DNA from 4 places in the Rubrobacter tropicus genome. Region 4 is predicted to be linked to each of the others. Evidence: riboswitches for the same ligand, from Rfam matches in the RefSeq annotation. Region 4 holds a riboswitch; each other region holds the start of a gene.
What was found. A riboswitch is a leader RNA that binds a small molecule or an ion and turns the genes downstream of it on or off. The one in region 4 is predicted to bind cyclic di-GMP.
Positions count from the first base shown of each region.

Region 1: linked by a shared signal. The riboswitch ahead of GBA63_RS05690 (family 16 glycosylhydrolase) and the one ahead of GBA63_RS10290 (response regulator) in region 4 are both predicted to bind cyclic di-GMP.
Region 2: linked by a shared signal. The riboswitch ahead of GBA63_RS03185 (glycoside hydrolase family 5 protein) and the one ahead of GBA63_RS10290 (response regulator) in region 4 are both predicted to bind cyclic di-GMP.
Region 3: linked by a shared signal. The riboswitch ahead of GBA63_RS09625 (S8 family peptidase) and the one ahead of GBA63_RS10290 (response regulator) in region 4 are both predicted to bind cyclic di-GMP.

Region 1 is NZ_CP045119.1:1,174,197-1,179,443, forward strand. It holds gene GBA63_RS05675 (PfkB family carbohydrate kinase) at 1-870, opposite strand, end outside; gene GBA63_RS05680 (carbohydrate kinase family protein) at 895-1,866, opposite strand; gene GBA63_RS05685 (glycoside hydrolase family 16 protein) at 2,017-2,682, shown strand; cyclic di-GMP riboswitch class I at 2,759-2,838, shown strand; gene GBA63_RS05690 (family 16 glycosylhydrolase) at 2,849-3,532, shown strand; gene GBA63_RS05695 (MarR family winged helix-turn-helix transcriptional regulator) at 3,758-4,225, opposite strand; gene GBA63_RS05700 (DUF6069 family protein) at 4,369-4,809, shown strand; gene GBA63_RS05705 (SDR family oxidoreductase) at 4,972-5,247, shown strand, end outside.
Region 2 is NZ_CP045119.1:682,062-687,308, reverse strand. It holds gene GBA63_RS03205 (hypothetical protein) at 1-49, shown strand, start outside; gene GBA63_RS03200 (GNAT family N-acetyltransferase) at 180-683, opposite strand; gene GBA63_RS03195 (HD domain-containing protein) at 803-2,134, shown strand; tRNA gene GBA63_RS03190 (tRNA-Lys) at 2,507-2,579, shown strand; cyclic di-GMP riboswitch class I at 2,782-2,861, shown strand; gene GBA63_RS03185 (glycoside hydrolase family 5 protein) at 2,880-4,214, shown strand; gene GBA63_RS03180 (hypothetical protein) at 4,911-5,195, opposite strand.
Region 3 is NZ_CP045119.1:1,933,247-1,938,493, reverse strand. It holds gene GBA63_RS09630 (Mrp/NBP35 family ATP-binding protein) at 1-28, opposite strand, end outside; gene GBA63_RS09625 (S8 family peptidase) at 232-1,812, opposite strand; cyclic di-GMP riboswitch class I at 1,916-1,994, opposite strand; gene GBA63_RS09620 (acyl-CoA mutase large subunit family protein) at 2,195-3,784, opposite strand; gene mce (methylmalonyl-CoA epimerase) at 3,806-4,258, opposite strand; gene GBA63_RS09610 (DUF2630 family protein) at 4,308-4,550, shown strand; gene GBA63_RS09605 (hypothetical protein) at 4,655-4,879, opposite strand; gene GBA63_RS09600 (hypothetical protein) at 4,890-5,123, opposite strand; gene GBA63_RS09595 (DUF554 domain-containing protein) at 5,180-5,247, opposite strand, start outside.
Region 4 is NZ_CP045119.1:2,067,300-2,072,546, forward strand. It holds gene GBA63_RS10275 (hypothetical protein) at 1-861, shown strand, start outside; gene GBA63_RS10280 (type II secretion system protein) at 935-1,423, shown strand; gene GBA63_RS10285 (ATP-dependent Clp protease adaptor ClpS) at 1,621-1,851, shown strand; cyclic di-GMP riboswitch class I at 2,034-2,112, shown strand; gene GBA63_RS10290 (response regulator) at 2,281-2,727, shown strand; gene GBA63_RS23575 (response regulator) at 2,720-3,172, shown strand; gene GBA63_RS23205 (putative bifunctional diguanylate cyclase/phosphodiesterase) at 3,193-4,461, shown strand; gene GBA63_RS10300 (PAS domain-containing protein) at 4,458-5,180, shown strand; partial or broken gene GBA63_RS10305 (PAS domain S-box protein) at 5,069-5,247, shown strand, end outside.

The DNA.
Region 1 (5,247 bases), 890 kb from region 4:
CTCCCGCAGGGTCGGGCTGCTGGCGAAGGCCTCGACGAGGGAGAGGTGGTTCTTCTTCGGGTCGAGCCTGCTGGAGGCGACCACGCACGGCAGGTCCAGCCTCTCCGGGGCGAGGTCGCGCGCCAGGCAGGACCGGACGTGCTCCCGCACGGCCTCCTCGTCTTCCGTGCGGGAGTTCCTGTCGAAGATGTGCATGGCCACGCCGGGGGGCACGGCCGCGAAGCGGGCGCCGTCCGTCGGGTCGACGGCGCCGCGGTAGGCGTTGTGGGTGTACTGGACGAAGCGCTCCTGGCCCGTGCTCGTTACGTTTACCCGCGAGCGGTTCATCGCGAGCCGTTCGGCCACTATGCGCCTGGAGAAGTGGTACTTCTCGTCTATCTGGGCGACGTCGCGGCGCCGCACGCCCATCTTGTCCATCTTCTGGGCGCCCAAAGAGTGGGCCGTGAAGCTGAACGGGACGCCCGTCCTCTCTTCGATGAGCGCCGCGCACAGGCCGCCGTCCCCGTAGTGGGAGGTGATGGCGTCCGGCATGGAGCCTTCGTCCTCGTAGAAGGAGAGCAGGTTCGGGACGAACTCGGTGCCGAGGTAGGGCCACAGCTCTTCCTTGGGCAAGAAACGGTCGGGGCCGCAGGGGATGCGGAGTATCCTGACGTTCGGGGCTTCGGGGTAGGCGTCGGTGGGGGATTCGAACTCGGGCCAGTTTGGGTCTACGACGCGGCGGGTGACGATGTCCACCCTGTGGCCGAGGTTGCCCATGGCGAGCGCCAGCTCCTTGACGTAGACGAGCTGGCCGCCGAAGTCCGGGTGGGCCGTCCAGTAGGAGTCCTCCGGGTCGAAGTTGCCCTGTGGGTTGATAAACGCTACGTGCATCCGGTTCTCCTCGACTCTGCGCTGTTACTTTCCGTCTTCTGCGTTCGCCCCTTCGTCCAGGCGGGCGTAGATCTCCCCGCGGTCGATGTCCGCGGGGAGGGGGCCCTTGGTGGTCAGCTTGCGCTCGACGATCTCGCGGGCGAAGAGGACCGAGCGTTCGACGGGGTTGTCGTCAAGGAGCGCCGTCAGGAATCCCGCCCAGAACGAGTCGCCCGCGCCGGTCGCGTCGACGACGTCCACCGGGCGGGTCGGGACGTGGGCCGTGATCTTGCCGTTCTCCGAGATCAGGTTCCCCTCGCCGCCCATCGTGAATACGACGGTCTCGGGGCCGAGGTCGTGGAACATTTCTATGTACTGCTCGGGCTCGTAGTCGGGGCCGAAGACCCGGCGGGCGTCGTCGGCGGAGGGCTTGGTCAGGTTGACGTGCCTGTAGGCCTCCCGGATAACGCCCTGCGCCTCCTTGTAGTCGGGCCAGACCCTGCGGCTGTAGTTCGGGTCGAGCGAGACGATCTTGCCCATCTCCTGCGCCCGGCGGAAAGCCCCTATCACGGCCGAGCGGCAGGGCTCGCGCGAGAGGGCGAAGGTCGAGGAATGTACGACCTTCGCCCGGTCTATCGCCTCGTCCGGTATCTCATTCGGTTCGAGCAGGTAGTCGCCGATGCGGAACTCCTCGAAGTCGGGGGTGGTGGCCGTTGAGGAGACGAAGATGACGGTGGTGTTGGTCCTGTGGTCCATCTGGAGGTAATCGGTGACGACGCCGTGACGCTGCAGCTCGCTCTTGAGGAACTTCCCGAAAGCCCCTATGCCCGTCTTGGCGATCACGGCCGACCGGCCCCCGAGCTTCGAGACGTACACGGCGATGTTGGCCGGCGACCCACCGAGATACCGCTTGAAGGTGGTGGCGTTGCTCAAGGTGTCCGTCTTCTCGGCCGAGATGAAGTCGACCACCATCTCCCCGATGGTGAGGACGTCGAGTTGCTGTCTGGAGGAAACCATGACGCGTAGGTTACTCTACATGCCCCATCCGTACATAGAGCGCCAGGAAGAGCGAAACCTCTTACCCCGCGCACGCCTCGAACGCGGTAACGTATACGGAGTTGCGGGTATCTGATTCCGGAGTCGGGTCTTACGAGGCGGGGGCTTTTTGTGAAGCGAGTTTGGGTTTTGTTCGCGGTTGGGGCTTTGCAGGTGTTCTTGATCTCCGGCGTCGCCCAGGCGCAGGGCGCGGGCTTTTTCGACGGCTTCGGCACTTTCGAGGCCGCCCGCTGGACTAAAGAGAACCACGCCCTGGGCCGCGGCTACCTGGACGCCGACAACGTGAGCGTCGCCAACGGCCATCTGCGCCTCAAGATGCCGGCAAACACCGTGCAGGGGGCGGAGATCCGATCCAACAACCTCTACTACCACGGTTCCTACGCAGCGCGCCTGAAGCTGCCGAACACCCCGGGCTCCGTCACAGGCTTCTTCGTCTACCGCCCGCCGGACTTCGCCCGCGAGATAGACATAGAGATCCCGAACGACTCTTCGCGCAGGATCTGGTTCACCACCCACGCCGGCGGCCGGACGACGAACCACGTCACCATGCGCCTGCCCTTCGATCCCACGGCCAGTTTCCACGACTACGCCTTTACTTACGGGCCTGGGGCCGTGCGCTTCTACGTGGACGGCAAGCTCATGAAGACCTTCAACACGGGCCTGCCGCAGAACACGATGTACCTCTACACGAACACCTGGTTCCCGACCTGGCTCGACGGCAAGAAACCACGCCGAGACTCCTACGTTCTGGTCGACTGGATCCGGCACACCCGGTAGAATACGTTGCTGGGGAGTCCTCTTCCGGGGGCCATCGCGGACCAGAGTACGACCGTCGGGCCGGAGCGCCGGACGTTCACGATAAGGGCAAACCCGCCGCGAGGCGGGGACGCAAAACCACGGGCCTCCAGCGCGGGAGGCGGCCGGGTTACCGAAAGGAGCGCGCTTGCGACGGGTACTCTCACTCCTGTTTGCCGGGTTGGCCTTCACGATCGTCTTCGCCGGGACCGCCGGGGCGCAGGAAGCCACGAGCTTCTACGACCCCTTCGACTCGTTCGATACCGCCCGCTGGTCGACCGGCGACCACAACCTCGGGCGCAGCTACCTCGACCCGACCAACGTGGACGCGAGCGGGGGCAACCTGAGGATCAAACACCCCGCCCGCTCCTACGAGGGGGGCGAGGCCCTCACGAACGCCCTCCACGGCTACGGTTCCTACTCCGCCCGCGTGAAACCCGCGTACGCCCCGGGCTCCATCACGGGCTTCTTCCTCTACAAGAGCCCGGACTTCGAGAGCGAGATCGACATAGAGATCTACAACGATCGCTCGGGCCGCGTCATGTTCACGACTTACGCCGGCGGCCAGCAGACCCACACCGAGACCGCGCAACTCGGCTTCGACCCGACCGCCGCCTACCACGAATACGCCTTCGACTACGCCTCGGACTCCATGACCTTCTACGTGGACGGCCGCCCGATGCGCACCTGGGACACCGGCATCCCCCAGACGTCCATGCACCTGATGGTCAACTCCTGGTTCCCGGCCTGGCTGAACGGCAACAGGCCCAAGAAGACCGTCTACACCCAGATCGACTGGATCCGCCACACGGCAACCGCCGCGACCCCCTGACGGACGGCGAGGGGCTCGCGAGTGGGCCAGACTGGTGGGTTCTGAAGCTTCAGGTTTCGGGTCGCCTGCTTCGCAGGCTCTCAGGATTCAGGGGTTGTTTTCGGCACCCCGCCTCGCTTACCGCCCCTGATGCCTGTGGTCTGTGCCCCTTTTGGGTCGTTACTTCCGCAAGGCGCCGTAAAACTTCAATGCTCTCGTACTTCTCAAAGATGCTGAAAGCCGCTTTCAGGCCTGGCAGCCGCCCTCTTCCCGCAACCTCTCTCGCAAGAGGCCCAGGAGCCTGACGAGCTCACGCCGGTCTTCCTCGGAGAGCCCTACGAAGAGCTCCGCCACGTCCTTGCGGTGCTCTTCGTACTGGGTTTCCATGGTCCTTCCGCCCTCGTCGGTCAGCTCTATGACGATCGCGCGCCGGTCGGTGGGGTGGGGCAGACGCCTGACCAGGCCCTCCTGCTCCAGCCCGTCGACCAGCGCCGTCACGTTGCGGCGCGTCACCCCGAGCTCGTCGCTGATGCCGCTCATGATCTTGGGCCCCCCGCAATGCAAGGCCCCGAGCAACCGCATCCGCGCGTAACTGACGCCCGGCTCCCGCATCCGCGAACGTACCCACTTCATGTACGCCGGCCCAAACGCGGCGAACTCGTCGACCAAACGCAGGGAGAGATCCCCGACAGCCCCCGAACTTACCGTGTCCATGCCGCTCCCCACACGAAACCCATACTACCAACTCCTTTGATCGCATCTTAACCGTTGACGTTCATTGTTGTCAATGTTATTGTGAATAACTACATTATAGTCGGAGGCGCAGGGTGTCCGGCGGGATGGGAGAGGAGGCGGGCGTGGCTGCTGTATCGGGTGGGGCCGAGGGTCGGGGTGTTCCGTTGGGGCGGCTGGCGATGGTCGGGGCGCTCACGGTGGTGGTTGCGGTGGTGGTGAACGTCGTGATCCGGACGGTCGCGGTCTCCGTGTTTGGGATCGGGGAGGGGTTTCAGCCGCTCGGCGTGGGGCCGACGGTGTTCTTCACCGTGGTTGGGGTAACGGGCGCCGTGGTGGTGTTCGGCCTGATCCTGCGCTTCGCGCGGCGTCCGGTGCGTTTGTTCCGGAGGGTCGCTCTGGTGGTGCTGGTGGTCTCGCTGGTGCCCGACGTCTTGCTCCTGTTCGCGGGTTCCATGCCCGGCGTGACCGCCGCCGGGGTCGGCACGTTGATGATCGAGCACGTCGCCACGTGGGCGGTGGCCGTCGGGATGCTCACCACGCTTGCCGGGGGGAGAAGGTCGTAGGGCCTACCACGCGGGTGAGGAGGCCGACCCGCGATCCGATGGGCGGAAGGTGGCCCCGGTTACGGACGGCCGGGGCGAAGGGGACGAGACTGCGGGTTGGCCTGGATCTTCAAGGTATAGACTCAGGGCGCTCGCGAAGTTCAGAGACCAAGAGGAGCAGGTTTGAGTAACACTGGCATGGGTGGGAAGGTGGCGCTCGTCACGGGCGGGACCTCCGGCATAGGCAAGGCGGCGGCGACGGCGCTGGCCGCGATGGGGGCCGACGTCGTCCTGGTAGGGCGCAACCCCGAGCGCGGGGAGGAGGCGGCGGCCGAGATCCGGGCCCGGACCGGCGGACGCGTGGACCTGGCGCTCGCCGACCTCTCCTCGCAGGCCGAGGTGCGCGCGCTGGCCGACGAGTTCAAGAAGCGCTACGACAGGCTCGACGTGCTCGTCAAC
Region 2 (5,247 bases), 1.4 Mb from region 4:
TTGCTGGCCTCCGTCGTTGGCCCTCTCGTCTTCATGCTCGCGAAAATAGTCTTGCTCTTGCTGTCCACCGTCGTGGAGGAAGGAGGGGAAATCGGTTTCACCGTCAGCTTTCTCTCTTCGACGATGGGTGCGTCGGTAGCGCGTCTGCTCGGCATCAACCCTTCAGGACCGCGGGGCGTTCAGGATTCGCGCCGGCGTTCGTAGAAGAGCTCTGTGTAGCGGCGGTTGTCGTAGCGGCTGAGGAGGCTGCCGTCGCCGACCTGCGTGAAGCCGTTCTTCTCGAAGACGCGCTGCATGCGGTGGTTGTGGGAGAGCGTCGAGCCGCGGATGTTTTCGAGGCCCAAGGTGTCGAAGACGTACTCGACCAGGAGCTCGACGGCCTCGGTGGCGTATCCCCTGCCGCGGAGGGCGTCGGGCCCGATCTTGATGCCGAGCTCGCAGCCCCCCCTGCGGAAGTCGTAGAGGGTCGCCATGCCTATGGGACCACCTTCGGCTTCGATGATGAACGTCTTGACGGAGCGGTCCTCCCAGCGGGCCAGGTAGTCGCGACGGGCGGCGGAGAGGGAGACCCGTATCGGGGAGCGTCCGTTCCAGGCGGCGAGCTCGGGGTCGCGGTCCCAGGAGTAGGCCGCCTCCACGTCCGACTCGCGCGGCGGCCTGAGGAGGATCGACTCCCCGCTCAAAACCTGGACCTCTTCGGCGTGTATGGCTGCCCCCTTCTCGAAAAACAGAATGTTACACCCGTCGGGCGCGCGGGGCCATTTTGGTTAGAATGTGCTGGGCGAGTCAACCGGGGGCGTCTTTGAGCGGAACGGTCGGGGAGTTCTTCGGGGGCTCCGGAAGAAGAATCCGGGATGTGATCTGGGGCGACGTCCCCACGGACAGGTCGGTGAGGGCCCTGCTCGAGACCGACGCGATGCAACGCCTCAAAGGCCTGAGCCAGCTCGGCCTGACCTTCGCCGCCTTCCCCAGGGCCCGCCACACGCGCCTGGACCACGCCGTCGGCACCTATCACCTCGCGCGGCTCACCCTCAAGAGGATCGTGGACACCGGCGCCTACCTCGAAGATCGCGACGTGCAGGGCGCGTTGGCCGCCGCCCTCCTCCTCAACGCCGGCCGCTACCCTTACTCGGGCGCCGTGGAGGGGATAGCCCTGCCGGGAGCGCCCACTTTCAAAGAGTTGAGCCGGCGTTGGATCGAGCATACCGAGGTCGCCAAGGTCCTGCGCAACGACTGGGACCTCGAGCCCCACAACGTCTTCCGGCTCGTATCCCGTGGAGATACTCCTCCGCGCGGCCTCACCCCGACAGAGCACCTCCTGCGCGACATCCTCTTCGGCTCGCTCGACGTGGACGGCCTGGACCGGCTCGTGCGCGACGGGCGGGGGGCGAGGGTGCCCTTCGGCCTCGTCGAGGCGATGCCCCTGATCGAGAACCTGAGGATCGTCGGCCAGGAGAACCGGGCCGTCCTCTCCCTGGATGAGGAGAGCGCGGGATGCCTGCAGTCCCTCGTCTTTTCCAGGTACCTGATCCACCACAACGTCTACGGCCACCATGCCCTCCGCATCCCGACGGTGATGTTCCAACGCGCCGTCCAGGACGCCGTTCAGGACGAGATAGTTACCTTCGACAAGCTCTCCGAACAGGACGACGCGGGCGCCTTCGTGCTGCTGGAGGACTCGGCCGAGGCCGAGAGCTCCACGTCGGTCCTGATGAACCGCCTCGCCGAGCGAAAGCCCTACCACCTCGCCCTGCAGTTCGACGAGCGCCATCCGGGCTACGACCCCCTGATACGCCTCCGCGACGACGCCTCCTGGCGACGCCGGGTCGAGGAGGCCTGGTCCCGCTACCTCACCCGCTACCGCAAGGGCGTCGCCGGCCCCTTCGACATCCTCATAGACCTCCCCAGGCGCCAGGACTTCTCCGTCGACCTGCGCCTGATCCGCCACCTCCCCCTCCCCGGCGAACGCAACCCCGTCGGCTGGCGAAGCCTCTCCGGCATGTCCGGGGACGACCTTACCCGCTTCCACGCCCCCCTCCGCCGCGTAACCATAGCCACCGCGACCGAAAACCTCGCGACCTCGGTGAAACGCCACGCCGAAGAGCTCTTCACCATCGCAAGGGAAGTCGGATAAACAGCGTTTCAGCCTGTCAGCACGCTCCGGCCTTGCGGCCTCCGCTTTCGGCATCTCAGCATTTCAGAGGTTGCTCTGGCACCACCCGGGCGAGCAGAGGATTTCTGGTCCGGCTGAAGCGCTGAGAGCCGCCGAAGGCGGCGTGCTGACCGGCTGAAATGCTGACAGGCTGAACTGCTGACCAGCTCATAAAAAAAGGGCCGGCGTTCACAGAAGGGAAGCCCCTTTTCCGGCCCTTAGCGGCCCGTAGAAGAACCGCTAGGATGATACAAAGATTATAAACACACGGCCAGGGTCCGCGCAAGCCTCGACAACAAAACTTAACCTTCGACCCTGGCCATCCCGATCGGCGATGCTATAATCCCCGCGCACGGGCCGCTAGCTCAATTGGCAGAGCAAAAGACTCTTAATCTTTAGGTTCCAGGTTCGAGTCCTGGGCGGCTCACTCCAAGAATGCCCCGTCTTGCGGGCAGGACACGGCAGCGGGAAGAGCCCCCGGTGGACCGCCGGGGGCTCCCTACTGCAACGGGTGCTTTCGCCAGACCTTCTCGGTCCCACGGGCCGCTTCGCTGACCTGGCGCTTCGTCCATCTCGGACAAACCTCGCCGTCTTGACACCCCTTGTTCACATGTATACATTTGCCTCCTGCTGCGCAAGGGCGACCCCGTCGTGAGGCGGGCAGGCAAAGCCACGGGCCTATCCGCGGATAGGCGGCCGGGCCACCGAACAGAAGAGGGGGGAATAGGTGCGGTCCGTTGGCGATTCTTCGAGGGTGCCTGCCGTCGGAACCCTGAGCCGCAGGGGATTTATCAGGCGGCTGGCGCTTGCGGGGGCGGGGACGACCGCCCTGGGCGTCGTTGGCGGCGGTCCCTCGCGGGCGCACACGGGAGACCCGGAGCATGGTGGGTATCAGGATGCGGTCACCCACCTGGCCCTCGACGAGCTCAAGATCTTCACCTCCTGGCTACGGGGTGCCCGGGGCTACATAGGCGAGGTCGGCTTCCCGCAGAACACGACTAGGAGCCGCGAAGAGTTCGCCCCCGACGAGGAGCGGTGGGCCCGACTGGGCGAGGCGTGGTACTCCCACGCCGACGCGAAGGGCCTGTGGGTGACCGCGCAGGAGTGCTCGGAGCGCTACAACGATACCCACGACGGCGGCTACTTCGCCTCCCTGTGGATGAGCGTGGGCGAGGGGGCGGGCGGCCCCAACCCCATAGCCGTCGCAAAACCCGGCTACCAGGCCGCGCTCGTGAAGCGGCACCTGGACGTGCCAGGGGCGTGGCGCGGCGTCAACTTCTCGGGCGGGCAGCGGTGGGAAGAGGGCACCCACTCCAACAGGGCACCAGGCGTCTACGGCGAAGATTACTGGTACCCGACCGTCAACCCCACCCCCTCGGACCCGGCGGTCAACGGCGGGATGAACTCCTTCGGATACCTGCGCTCCGAGGGGGTGGGGATCGTCAGGATCGGGTTCCGGTGGGAGCGCCTGCAGCCGGTGCTCGGGGGCGGCCTGAAGACGGCCGAGCTCGCGCGGCTGAAGCGCTCGGTCCGCAACGCCGGGGCGGCGGGCCTCAAGGTCGTGCTCGACTGCCACAACTACGGCGGCTACTGGACGGCGGCCATCGGCGGCCACGACGGCACCGGCAAACAGGCCCTCAACTCCCCCCGCTGCACGGTGGGCCACTTCAGGGACCTGTGGAAAAGGCTCTCCGCCCAGTTCGGCTCGGACCCGACGGTCATCGTGTACGACCTGATGAACGAGCCCAACGGCAAGAAGGGCATCGTCCCGGCCCGCGGAAAGACCCAGGGCCAGACGTGGGAGGCGATCACCCGCTCCGTCGTCTCCGATATCCGCGGGCGCGGAGACAGGACCACGATCGCCGTCACCACCTACAGGGCCAGCGTGGACGAGTGCGTGGACCACCACCCCAACGGACCCTGGATCCCCACCAGCATACCCAACGTCCGCTACACGGCCCACCAGTACTTCGACTACTACTCGGGGTCCGGCACCGGCGGCGGCAACTACGTGCGCTCCTACGAGGACGAGAACGCCCACTACGCCGCGAAGGGTTACTAGAGCAGATTGCAGGGAGGTTGGACCTCCCTGCAATCGCCGTCAGCTTTCAGCGATCAGCTTTCGGCTGCCTTTTCTTTGGCCGATGGCTGACGGCCGATAGCCGATAGCCGATAGCCGATAGCCGATAGCCGATAGCGCGGGTTGCGGTGGTTCAATACCACCGCAACCCGCTTTAGAAGCGCCCGCCGTCGGACTCGGTGGCGACAGTGGTCTACCCAGAGCGCCAGGCCGGGACCAGGGAAAATGACCGGGAACGTGCCGTAACCTCCGGCCCACCCCTCGCAGGATCGGCCCGATCCCGGATTATAGTAACGTTAAGTTTTGTTAACCGGGGCTTGCGTGGCCGACGAGCCGCGCCGCGGACCTCCGCGTCGGCCCAACGATAAGGGCTGCCGGCATGTAAACGAGTAACGTCCGGGCAACCTGTCAGGAGAGGTTACTGCGACCGACCCGGTTCGAACTCCCGGTCTATGGGCATCAGACAATTACTCTTACAAGCGTTCAAGACAAGGGGCGACACGTTACCCGAGTGCGGGAAGATCTAAGCGGCTGAGATGCCGAAAGCGGAGGCCGTAAAGCCGAAGCGTGCCGACTAGCTGAAATGCTACAAAAAAGACCGGGGAGGTGCAGGCTCTTCCCCGGCCAAATGGGGGACGGACCTGTTGGTGGTCCGTCCCCCGCTTGTTACGTTATCTGCTACCTGCGACGCAGGATCGCGTAGGTCAAGATGCCCGAACCCACGAGCAGAGCGGCCGCCGGCAAGAGTATGGCCGGGCCACCGCTGGTCGGCAGATCGTCCTGAGCCATCTGACCGCTGGTCATCTCCATCATCGTCGTGCCGCCCATCATCTGGCCGCCCGTCTGCTCCATCATCATCGTCGTGCCACCCATCATCATGGTGGTGTCCTGAGCCATCGCCATCGGCACCAGGACTAGCATGGCCAAAAGTGCGACAGTGGCCAAGAGTATTGCCCTCTTCATCCAGTCCTCCTTTTTCTGTTGTTTCCGTCTCTCAAGCGGCCTGCATTTCCTT
Region 3 (5,247 bases), 130 kb from region 4:
CCGCTCGTCTGCGGAACCAATCAACCACGTCTGCCAACCTCCCGCGGGCCGAAGCCCGTGTTCTAGAACGGGTACGAAAACGGGACGCGAAAGCCCCCATTTCCGGCCAATACTACCATAAGCCCTCCCCCAAACCGTCCATCTTTGCGGCCCGACAACCGAGCGCAGAGAAGCGGGAGCCGGGACTCACTGTGCCCCGGCTCCCGCGCGCTGGTTTGGCCCCGGCCGGTCTTACCTGACTACCTTGAAGCCCCAGCTGGAGGAGGTGGTGTTGCCGGCCGTGTCCTTGGCGACGATCCTGACGCTGTGGTTGCCGTAAGAGAGCGTCGGGGTAGTGTAGATGAGCCGGTCCACACCCGCGTAGTAGGTGAACCCGCCCCGCGCCGAACCATCTACGTAGAGCTGTATGTTGCCCTTCTGGAGATCGGTCTTGTTGTCCTTGACGGTCGCCGTGATCTTGGGCGTGCGGTCCCGGATGCTGCTAGCAGGCACCGGGCGCTTCTCCGTTACGGTCGGCTTCGTCGTGTCCGCGTTCTCCGTCACCGAGCGCAGGGCGTTGATCCTGCCGTTCGTCGCGACCTTGCCCTGGAGGCTCGCCTTGTTGTCGACGTACTGCAGGAGCTGGGCCTTGATCTGGGCGTCGTCCAGGCCGGGCTCCCGGCTCTTGATGAGCGCCGCGACGCCGGCGACGTGGGGTGTCGCCATCGAGGTGCCGCTGTACCTGCCGTAGCTGTTGCCCGGCAGCGTGCTCAGGATACCGACGCCGGGCGCCGCAAGGTCCACGCTGGTCGCCCCAAAGTTGGAGAACGAAGCGAGGGCGTCGGTGTCGTCGGTGGCGGCCACGGAGACGACGTTCGGGACTTCGTAGTTGGAGGGATAGTGCGGCGTGGCGTCGTTGTTGTCGCCGACCCCGTCGGAGCCACCGTTGCCGGCCGCGGCTATGAAGATGTGTCCCGCGGCGTCGGCCCTGGCGATGGCGTCGCGCAGCGCCTGGCTGTAGCCACCGCCGCCCCAGGAGTTGTTGGAGATGTCCATGCCCTCGGCGACCGCGTAGTTGATGGCCTCTACGGCATCGGAGGTGTAGCCACCGTTCGCGCCGAGGAACTTGAGGGAGGCGACCTGCGCCCGCCAGTTGACGCCCGTGATCCCGACCCCGTTGTTGCCGGTGGCGGCTATGGTGCCCGCGACGTGCGTGCCGTGCTCGTCGCCGTTGCCGGTTATGGGGTCGGGGTCGTAGACGCTCGCGTCGTCGTTGGCGAAGTCGTAACCGTTGACGTCGTCCACGTAACCGTTGCCGTCGTCGTCGACGTTGTTACCGGCTATCTCGCCGGTGTTCGTCCACAGGTTGCCCCTGAGGTCCTGGTGGTTCGTGTCTATGCCCTCGTCGATCACGGCAACGACGGTGTCCTGGCTGCCCGTGGCCGTGTTCCACACCTCCGGCGCGTCCACGTCGGCGTCGGAAGTCCCGCCGGTCTGCCCGGTGTTGTTGAGGCCCCAAAGGTTGTTGAACTGGGGATCGTTCGGGACCGCGGCCGGCTGGAGCTTGAAGTTCGGCTCGGCGTAAGCGACGTCGGGAGAGTTTTCGTAGGCCCGCACCGCCTCGTTCACGGTCAGGTCGCGCGGCAGGTCCACGACGTTCACATCGCTGCGAGGAAGGTCTTCTTCGATAGTGGCCCCCGTCTCCCGGTTCAGGTCGCGGAGGTCCGCCTGGGAGGCCGGCTGTTCGAGGCCGACGATGATCTCACCCGGCGCGAACTGCCGGGCGGAACCCTCCTGGTAGGTAGGATCCTCCTCCCGAACGGGCTGGGTCATGGCCTCCTGGGTAGCCCCTTGAAGGCTAATAAACACAAGAAGCGCGGCCGTGGAAGCCCCGGCCAACAAGCTTGTTCTACGGATCAAAGACATTGAACCCTCCTTCGGCGACCCGGCGCCCTCTCAGCAAGAGGCCCGTGGCTTTGCGTCCCCGCCTCGCGACGGGTTTGCCTTTTTCGTAAGCCTTGCCAGTTTACCCGGCGGGCACCCCGGCAAACGTGAAGGGCTCCACGTTGTGTACGATTCTATCGGAAAGGCCTCTAAGGCGGATCGCGGTGGCAATGCCACCGCGATCCGCGCGGTCGGCTTTTTGCTCTTGCTGAGAGCTGAGAGCTGAAAGCCGATCGCCCTGCAAGGAGGTTCGACCTCCTTGCAAACCGCTTCAGGGTTTATATTGGCCGAAGATCCCGCGTAAAGTGTCGGAGACTTCGCCGAGGGTGGCGAGCTCTGACAATGCTTCCCGCATAGGATAGAGGAGGTTCTCGTCGCCCTCGGCCGCCGCCTTCAGTCGCGCGAGCGCGCGGTCCACGGCGGCGTTGTCGCGGGCCTCCTTGAGTTCGGCGAGGCGGGCGGATTGGGTATCGCGGATCGACTCGTCCACGGTGTGGAGGTCCATCTCCGGGTCCTCGTCGCCGGCGTGGCGGTTCACGCCGACTATGATTCGCTCCCCCTTCTCCACCTCGCGCTGGTAGCGGAAGGCCGCGTCTTCGATCTCCGCCTGCATGAAACGCTCTTCTATGGCCTTGACCGAACCGCCCATCTCGTCGATCCGGCCGATGTACTCCCAGGCTTCCTCCTCCACGGCGTCGGTCAGCGACTCGACGAAGTACGAGCCGGCCAGGGGGTCCGCGGTGTCGGTGAGGCCGCCCTCGTTGGCCAGGATCTGCTGGGTTCTGAGCGCTATGCGGGCGCTCCGCTCGGTCGGCAGGGCGAGCGCTTCATCGAAGGCGTTGGTGTGAAGGCTCTGGGTGCCGCCGAGCACGGCCGAGAGTGCCTGAACCGTCGTTCGCACTATGTTGTTCTCGGCCTGCTGGGCGGTGAGCGAGGAGCCTGCGGTCTGCGTGTGGAAGCGGAGCTTCAGGCTCCTCTCGTCGGTCGCGCCGAAGCGGTCGCGCATGATCCTGGCCCACATCCTCCTCGCCGCCCGGTACTTGGCGACTTCCTGAAAGAGGTCGTTGTGGGCGTTGAAGAAGAACGAGAGCCGCGGGGCGAACTCGTCGACTTCGAGCCCCGCTTTGGTCGCCGCCTCGACGTAGGCGATGGCGTTGGAGAGGGTGAAGGCGAGCTCCTGGACGGCCGTGGATCCCGCCTCGCGGATGTGGTAGCCGGAGATCGAGATCGTGTTCCAGCGCGGAAGCTCCTTCGCGCAGTACGCGAACATGTCGGTCGTGATCCTCATGGAAGGAGCCGGCGGGTAGATGTACGTCCCGCGCGCCAGGTACTCCTTCAGGACGTCGTTCTGGGTGGTGCCGGTTACCTGCTCGGGCCTCGCGCCCTGTTCTTCGGCGACGAGCGAGTAGAGGAGCAGCAGGGTCGAGGCCGTGGCGTTTATTGTCATGGAGGTCGAGACCTCGGCGAGGGGTATCCCGTCGAAGAGGTCGCGCATATCGAGGAGGGAGTCTATGGCGACCCCGACTTTTCCGACCTCGCCGAGACTAAGCTCGTGGTCCGAGTCCCGGCCCATCTGGGTCGGCAGGTCGAAGGCGACGGAGAGTCCGGTCTGGCCATTCTCCGTGAGGTACTTGAAGCGCCGGTTGGTCTCTCCGGCGGTCCCGAAGCCCGCGTACTGGCGCATAGTCCAGGGCCGGCCGCGGTACATCGAGGGGTAAGGGCCGCGGGTGTAAGGGAAGGCGCCGGGGTCGGCGAGCTTCTCCTGGTAATCGAAACCTTCGAGGTCCGGGGGGCCGTAGAGGGGCTTGACCTCGATACCGGACTCGGTGCGTCGTTCGTCCCGGCGTTTCTCGACGTCCATGCAGCGTCCCTTCCGGTAGACCTAGCCTTCGGGCAATTCTACAAGCTCGGTGAGCACCCCGAAGGCGCCCTTCGGGTGCACGAAGGCCATCCGGCTGCCCCCGGCGCCGATCCTGGGCGACTCGTCTATGAGCTGGACGCCGTTGCCTTTCAGGTCGGAGAGGGCGGCTTCGAGGTCGTCCACCTGGAAGGCCACGTGGTGGAAGCCCTCGCCGTGTTTGGCCAGGAACTTGCCGACGGGAGAGTCGGGGCGGGTCGGCTGGACGAGCTCGATCTGCGACTCGCCGACGCGGAACATCGTGGCCACGATGCCCTGCTCCTCGACCACCTCCTTCTCCGAAGGTTGGGCGCCGAAGTTCTCCGCGTAGAAGCGGGCGGCGGCGTCGATATCCTCAACCGCGTAACCGAGGTGGTAGATCCTGCCGAGCAACTCTCTCCCTTCGACGGTGGCGGGGGGATTGTAGATCAAGATCACGAAGGCGACCGTGGTCTAGAATCCCTGGCAAAACGGCCGGGAGGCGAGCATGGCGCAGGGAATCATGGGCAAGATCCAGGAGCTCTCCGAAGAGCGGGAGCGAATCCTTGCCCGGGAGGGAACCCACCACGCGGAGACCGGAGACCGGTCCAGGATCGTACAGATAGACCACGACCTGCAGGTACTCTGGGACCTCCGCCGCCGCGAGATGGCCGGTGAGAACGTCAACCTCAAAGAAGACTATTACGACCGTTACACCGTCGACCCGGGCTCCGACGCGCCCGGCCGCTAGTTGTCATCCTCTCAGCATTTCAGCTGGTCAGCTCTTCTTTTTGCTGACGGGCTGAGGGCGAGGCCTGCTCGTAGCAGGCCGACGCGTGCTGACAGGCTGACCAGCTAGAACCCCAGCCTGGTGTTGATGTCCGCCCACTCGGCCTTCGAGGCCGCTCTGGTCAGGATCTTCTTTAGTTCCAGGACGTCGTCTTCGTGGAAGTTCTGCCGGCCGGCGTCCGGGACGAAGTTCATGACGCGTCCGTCCGCGTAGCGGATCACGACCCTCGAGACGCCCGCGCCTTCTTTCCCCGGGTTGGAGTGTCTTTTTTCGCGCTGTATACCGTGCATGGCGGCCCTCCTATTTGACGTTTCTGCGGGCGTCGTGGGCAACCGTGTCGAGGTAGACCGACATCATGTGCAGTTCGTAGGACTCGAACACTTTCCTGCGCCTGGGCGTGATCACGTCAGAGTCCCCGTTGTCGAACTCTATGACGATCTCGCGCACGCCTTTCGGGTCCATGCCGGCGTCGGAGATGTCGAGCGGGCTCCCCCGCCACTCCCTATCTGCACCTTCCCTGCTCGCGTCTTGCACGCGGGCTCCTTTCCGCTCCTACCTCGGCTGCCAGCGGCATGTTACCAGCACCCGGCCTAGAAAGGCCACAGGGGCGCCGCCGCCACCAGCAGCGGCGCGAAGAGGAGGGACGGCAGCATGTTCC
Region 4 (5,247 bases):
GATATCGTTCTCGGGAATGCCGACCTTGCGAACGGGCCCGCCGATCCCGCGGCCTTGTATAGGGACTGGGATACCACCAACCCGCTCAACTTCACTCCGACTTCCAACCTCAACACCTCGCCGCGGCGCACGGCGCCAGATCCGGCCTCGCCCAGAGTAGACAAGGCCGGGCTTGGCGCAGAGGGACTTATCTGCAACAGCGCGGGTAATTGCGATGGTCCCTCCGACAGTGTCGCCGACGGAATAAACAACTACGACTCCACGACGGCGACCAGGGGCTCGCAGCAGAGGTTCGTCAGAAAGTTGCCGGACGACCTGGACGACCCCAACCCGGCAAAGACGATCTCCCATCCATTTGACCCGTACGCGGAGTTCGACCTGACCTCGCTGGAGCAGATCGCCCGAAGCCAGTGCGTCGGAGGCGCGTGCAACTACTACGAGGGTTCCGTGAATATCGACGACAGCCCGACTTCCGGTAGCGACGTGCAGTATCCCGAGAACTCGACCGATCAGACCGTGTTCTACGTGGACGCTAAAGGCGGAGACGTCACCTATACCGCGAGCTTTCCCTCCGGGCCTGGCAAGGGACTGATCGTTGTAGAAAACGGAGACCTCGATATCAGGAACAGCTCCAACGGGTTTGACGGCGTGATCATCGTAACGGGAAACGGCACGACGACCGGGAGCTACACCAACAGCGGCAACAGGACCGTCAAGGGTTTCGTCATCGCCGAGAACGAGATGACGATCGGCGGGACCGTAGACCCGTTCTCCGTAGTCGGCGAGTTCAGCCAGCGCGCCGGCTTCTACAACATGAGGCAGTGGAGCTGGCGCGAGTGCTACAGCGTAGGCTGCACCTAGAAAAGCCCGCTTACGCTTCCAACAGATCCCCCCAACCGAAAAATTTCCAGGAGGGCGTCTAGAAGATGCATAAGTGGGCTCAACTACGATAGGCAAGTTAGCAGCAACACACATCGTCGGAAAGGAGAACCGCATGCTGCGCTGGTTTGGCAAGAGGTTGCGAGAGATGCAGGAGGTGCCCCGTGACGAGCGCGGCTTTACCCTCATCGAGCTCCTAGTCGTGGTGATCATCATCGGTATACTGGCGGCCATCGCCATACCGGCCTTTCTCGCCCAGAGGGAGCGAGCCCAAGTAGCCAACCTCGAGAGTGATTTGCGGAATGCTGGTACTGCCTTCACCCAGTGCATAACGGAGACAAGTACCTTTGCCAGCTGTGACGAGCAGGATGAGCTTGAGGGCTACGGCTACAACAAGAGCGCGGACGTCACCTTTGGTGGCGTTACAGGGAACGCCGATGCTGGGGTGATCACCGCCAGCCACGTCGACAACACCGATGTCGACGGCAACTTCAACAGTGGCACCGGACAGGTTACCGTCAACAGCGACGCACCTACTCCGTAACTCCTGACCACCTCGATTCATCGGGCGCCCCTCCAGGGGCGCCTTCTCTGTGCCCTATTTGGCACATACGTGCCACGCGAGAATGGGCCATCTGGGGGATGCGTTCGCTCCGGTAGAAATCCACAATGCCCTGCATGGCTACGGCGCATCCTATAAAAGAGAAACGGAGTCGGACTGGGAACAAGGCTAGGCTGGGGTTGCCCTGGAACGTCGTCCTGCACAATGACTGGAACAACTCGATGCCGAGGGTCGTCGTGGTGCTCAAGAGGGCGATCCCCGGCATGACGTACAAGAGGGCAGCCGCGGTCATGTACGAGGCGCACAGGAATGGCCGGGCTGTGGTGAAGAGTTGCCACAAAGAGCTGGCGGAGCTTTACGAGGAACGCCTGCTCGGTAAGGGCCTGAGCGCGAGCATAGAGCCCGCCTGACGCGAGGCGTTTCTCTACAAGCTACGCGCCCGACATTCGCTGTGGATGTGCGGGGCGCATGACCCGCGGGGCGCGACACAGTCTGTCTTCGCGAGAGCCCCGATGCTTTTCGCGGCCTGATCCGACCGCGCGGTTCTACAAGTGCGCTCTTGTATCATTTCTCGTGGTGGGGGTACACTGGAAGCGGACAAAGGCAAACCTGCCGCGAGGCAGGGACGCAAAGCCACGGGTCTCGCGAGAGCAGATAGCCGGGTTGCCGACGATGTGGGCTGATTCGCCAGCGACTCTGATCACCCTCTCGCCTATCCGAATCGCAGTTTATGGTCTCCCGGGCCAAGGGTCGGGAGTAGCTAGACAGGAACGCTCCGGGATCTCGGGGCGGTTGCGCGCACGTCGGCCGATGGGTCGAGAAGGGTGGTCTCAACCGAAATGCCCAATACGGAACCCATCGAGATCCTGCTGGTCGAGGACAACCTGGGGGATGCGCGGCTGGCGCGGGAGGCGCTGAAGGAGAGCAAGGTCCGGAATAACCTGCACCACGTCGCTGACGGGGTGGAGGCAATGCGGTTCTTGCGGAGGCGGGAGGGGTATGCCGGCGTGTCTTTGCCGGACTTGATCCTGCTCGACCTGAACATGCCGCGCAAGGACGGCCGCGAGGTGCTCGCGGAGATCAAGGAGGACCCTCAGCTGCGTCTGATCCCGGTGGTGGTTCTGACTACGTCCGAGGCGGAGCGGGATCTTATCAAGAGCTACGACTTGCACGCCAACGCCTACGTCGTGAAGCCCATTGATCTGGACCGGTTTATCGAGATCGTGCGGGCCATAGAGCACTTCTGGTTCTCGGTCGTGAAGCTGCCGCAGGGGAACGGTGGCTAGCGAAACCAACGGGGCGCGGCGGGAGACCGTCGGCGTGCTGCTGGTCGAGGACAACCCCGGCGACGCGCGGCTGGTGGAGATTATGCTCTCCGAGCCCGGCCTGATGTGGGACTTCGAGATAAGCCACACGGCCCGGCTCGGGGACGCCGTCGAGGAGCTCGAACGGTCGGAGTTCGACGTGGTGCTGCTCGACCTCTCGCTGCCCGACTCCCAGGGGATGGAGACGGTGGAGAGGGTGCGGACGGTGGCGTCGCGGACGCCTGTAGTCGTGCTCAGCGGCCGGGACGACGAGGAGATAGCGCTTCTGGCCCTCCAGGGCGGGGCCGAGGACTATCTGGTGAAGGGGCGGGGGACGGGGAGCTCGTCGCCCGGTCGATCCGGTACGCGATCCAGCGCAAAAAGGCCGAGGAGAGGCTGGCCTACCTCGCCCAGTACGACCCGCTGACGGGCCTCGCCAACCGCGCCCTGTTCCAGGACCGCCTCCAGCAGGCCGTGGCCCGCGCGGAGAGGTCGGGGGTGCCGCTCGCGCTGGTGTTCGTGGACCTGGACCGCTTCAAGGCCGTCAACGACACTTTCGGGCACGACTGCGGGGACGCGTTGCTCCGGGAGGTGGCAAGGCGCATCAGGGACCGCGTCCGCGAGAGCGACACCGTGGCCCGCCTGGGCGGCGACGAGTTCGCCCTTATCCTCGAGAACCTCTCCGAAGCGGAGGACGCCGCGCGCGTGGCCCAGGACGTGCAGAGGCGCCTGCTGGAGCCGGTCCTCCTCGCCGGGGACCAGATACCGGTGTCGGCGAGCATGGGCATAGCGTTGTGGCCGGCTTCCGGGAGGGAGAGGTTGCTAAAGGACGCCGATGCCGCCATGTACCGGGCCAAGCGCCAGGGAGGCAACGGGCACCGGTTCTACACCGAGGAGATGAACGCCCAGGCGACGGCCCGCCTGACGCTGGAGAGGGACCTGCGACGGGCCCTCCAGGACGAACAGTTCGTACTGTACTACCAGCCCCAGGTAGACCTCTCGACGGGCAGGATAGTGGGTGCCGAGGCCCTCCTGCGCTGGCGGCACGTCGAACGGGGGCTCGTGTCGCCGGGCGAGTTTATCCCCATCCTGGAAGAGTCGCGCCTCATAAATTCCGTGGGCCGGTGGGTGCTCGGCTCGGCGTGCCGGCAGGGCAGGGCGTGGCGGGAGGCGGGGCTGCCGCCCCTGCGCGTCTCCGTCAACCTCTCCGCGCGCCAGTTCGGCCGCAGGGACCTCGCGGACGACATAGCCGGGGCGCTCGCCGAGGGCGGGATGGAGCAGGAGAACCTGGAGCTCGAGATAACCGAGAGCCTGCTCATGGAGGACCCGGAGACCGCGCTCGCGACCCTCGGGAGGCTCAGGACGGAGCTCGGGGGAGTCGGAATCTCGATAGACGACTTCGGCACCGGCTACTCCTCGCTCTACCGCCTCAAGGCGCTGCCCGTGCAGCGGATCAAGATCGACCGCTCCTTTATCCGGGGCGTACCGGAGGACCGCGAGGACGCGGCGATCACGGCCGCCGTGATCGGGCTGGCCCACGACCTCAGCCTCAGGGTGGTCGCGGAGGGCGTCGAGACGGCGGAGCAACTCGCCTTCTTGCGCGCCCACGGCTGCGACGAGGCCCAGGGCTTCTTTTTCGGGAGGCCGGTTCCGGCGGAAGAGTTCGCCGCGTTACTGGCAGGGAATGGCCCCGGCGCGAAGGACCGCCCACGATGACGGGTCCCGCGGTCGTCATGCTCGACCACGCGGGGAGAGTTACCGCCTGGAATGAGGGCGCTGAACTCCTCTACGGGTACGCGGCGCGGGAGATCGTGGGAGAGCATCTCGGGTTCTTGTACGACGATCCCGAACGGGCCGAGAAGGACCTGGGCGCGGCGGCGCGGAAGGGTTGGCTCGGGGTGGAGGGTCCGCGCTTGCGGGCGGACGGGACCAGGTTTCGCGCGGCCGTCGAGATCTCGGCCCAGCGGGACGCCCTGGGCGACCTGGTCGGTTTTACAGCCGTCGTCGGCAAGGAGGACGACGCGGGCGAGTCGCGCTTTTTGGCGGAGTCGGGCCGCGTCCTGTCCTCCTCGCTGGACTACAGGGAGACGCTGTCGAAGCTGGCCGGCCTGGCCGTCCCGCGTCTCGCGGACTGGTGCGTCGTGGACGTGCTCGACGAAGAAGGCGGCATCAACAACGTCGCCACGGCGCACCGGGATCCCGAGAAGGCGGCCCTGGCGCGGCGGTGGCGGGAGCGTTATCCGCCCGACCCGGAGGCGAAGCGGGGGGCCCCGCAAGTCCTCCGGACCGGCCGGCCCGAGCTCGTCCCCGAGATACCCCCGGGTTGCTTGAAGCGGCCGCCCGGGACGACGAGCATCGGCGGCTGCTGCAGACGCTGGACCTTTCTTCGTACATGGCGGTTCCCCTCCTGGCGCGGGGCCGGATTCTCGGCGTGATCACGCTCGTGGCCGAGTCTGGCCGCCGTTACGGGCCGGACGATCTCGAACTGGCTGAAGACCTCGC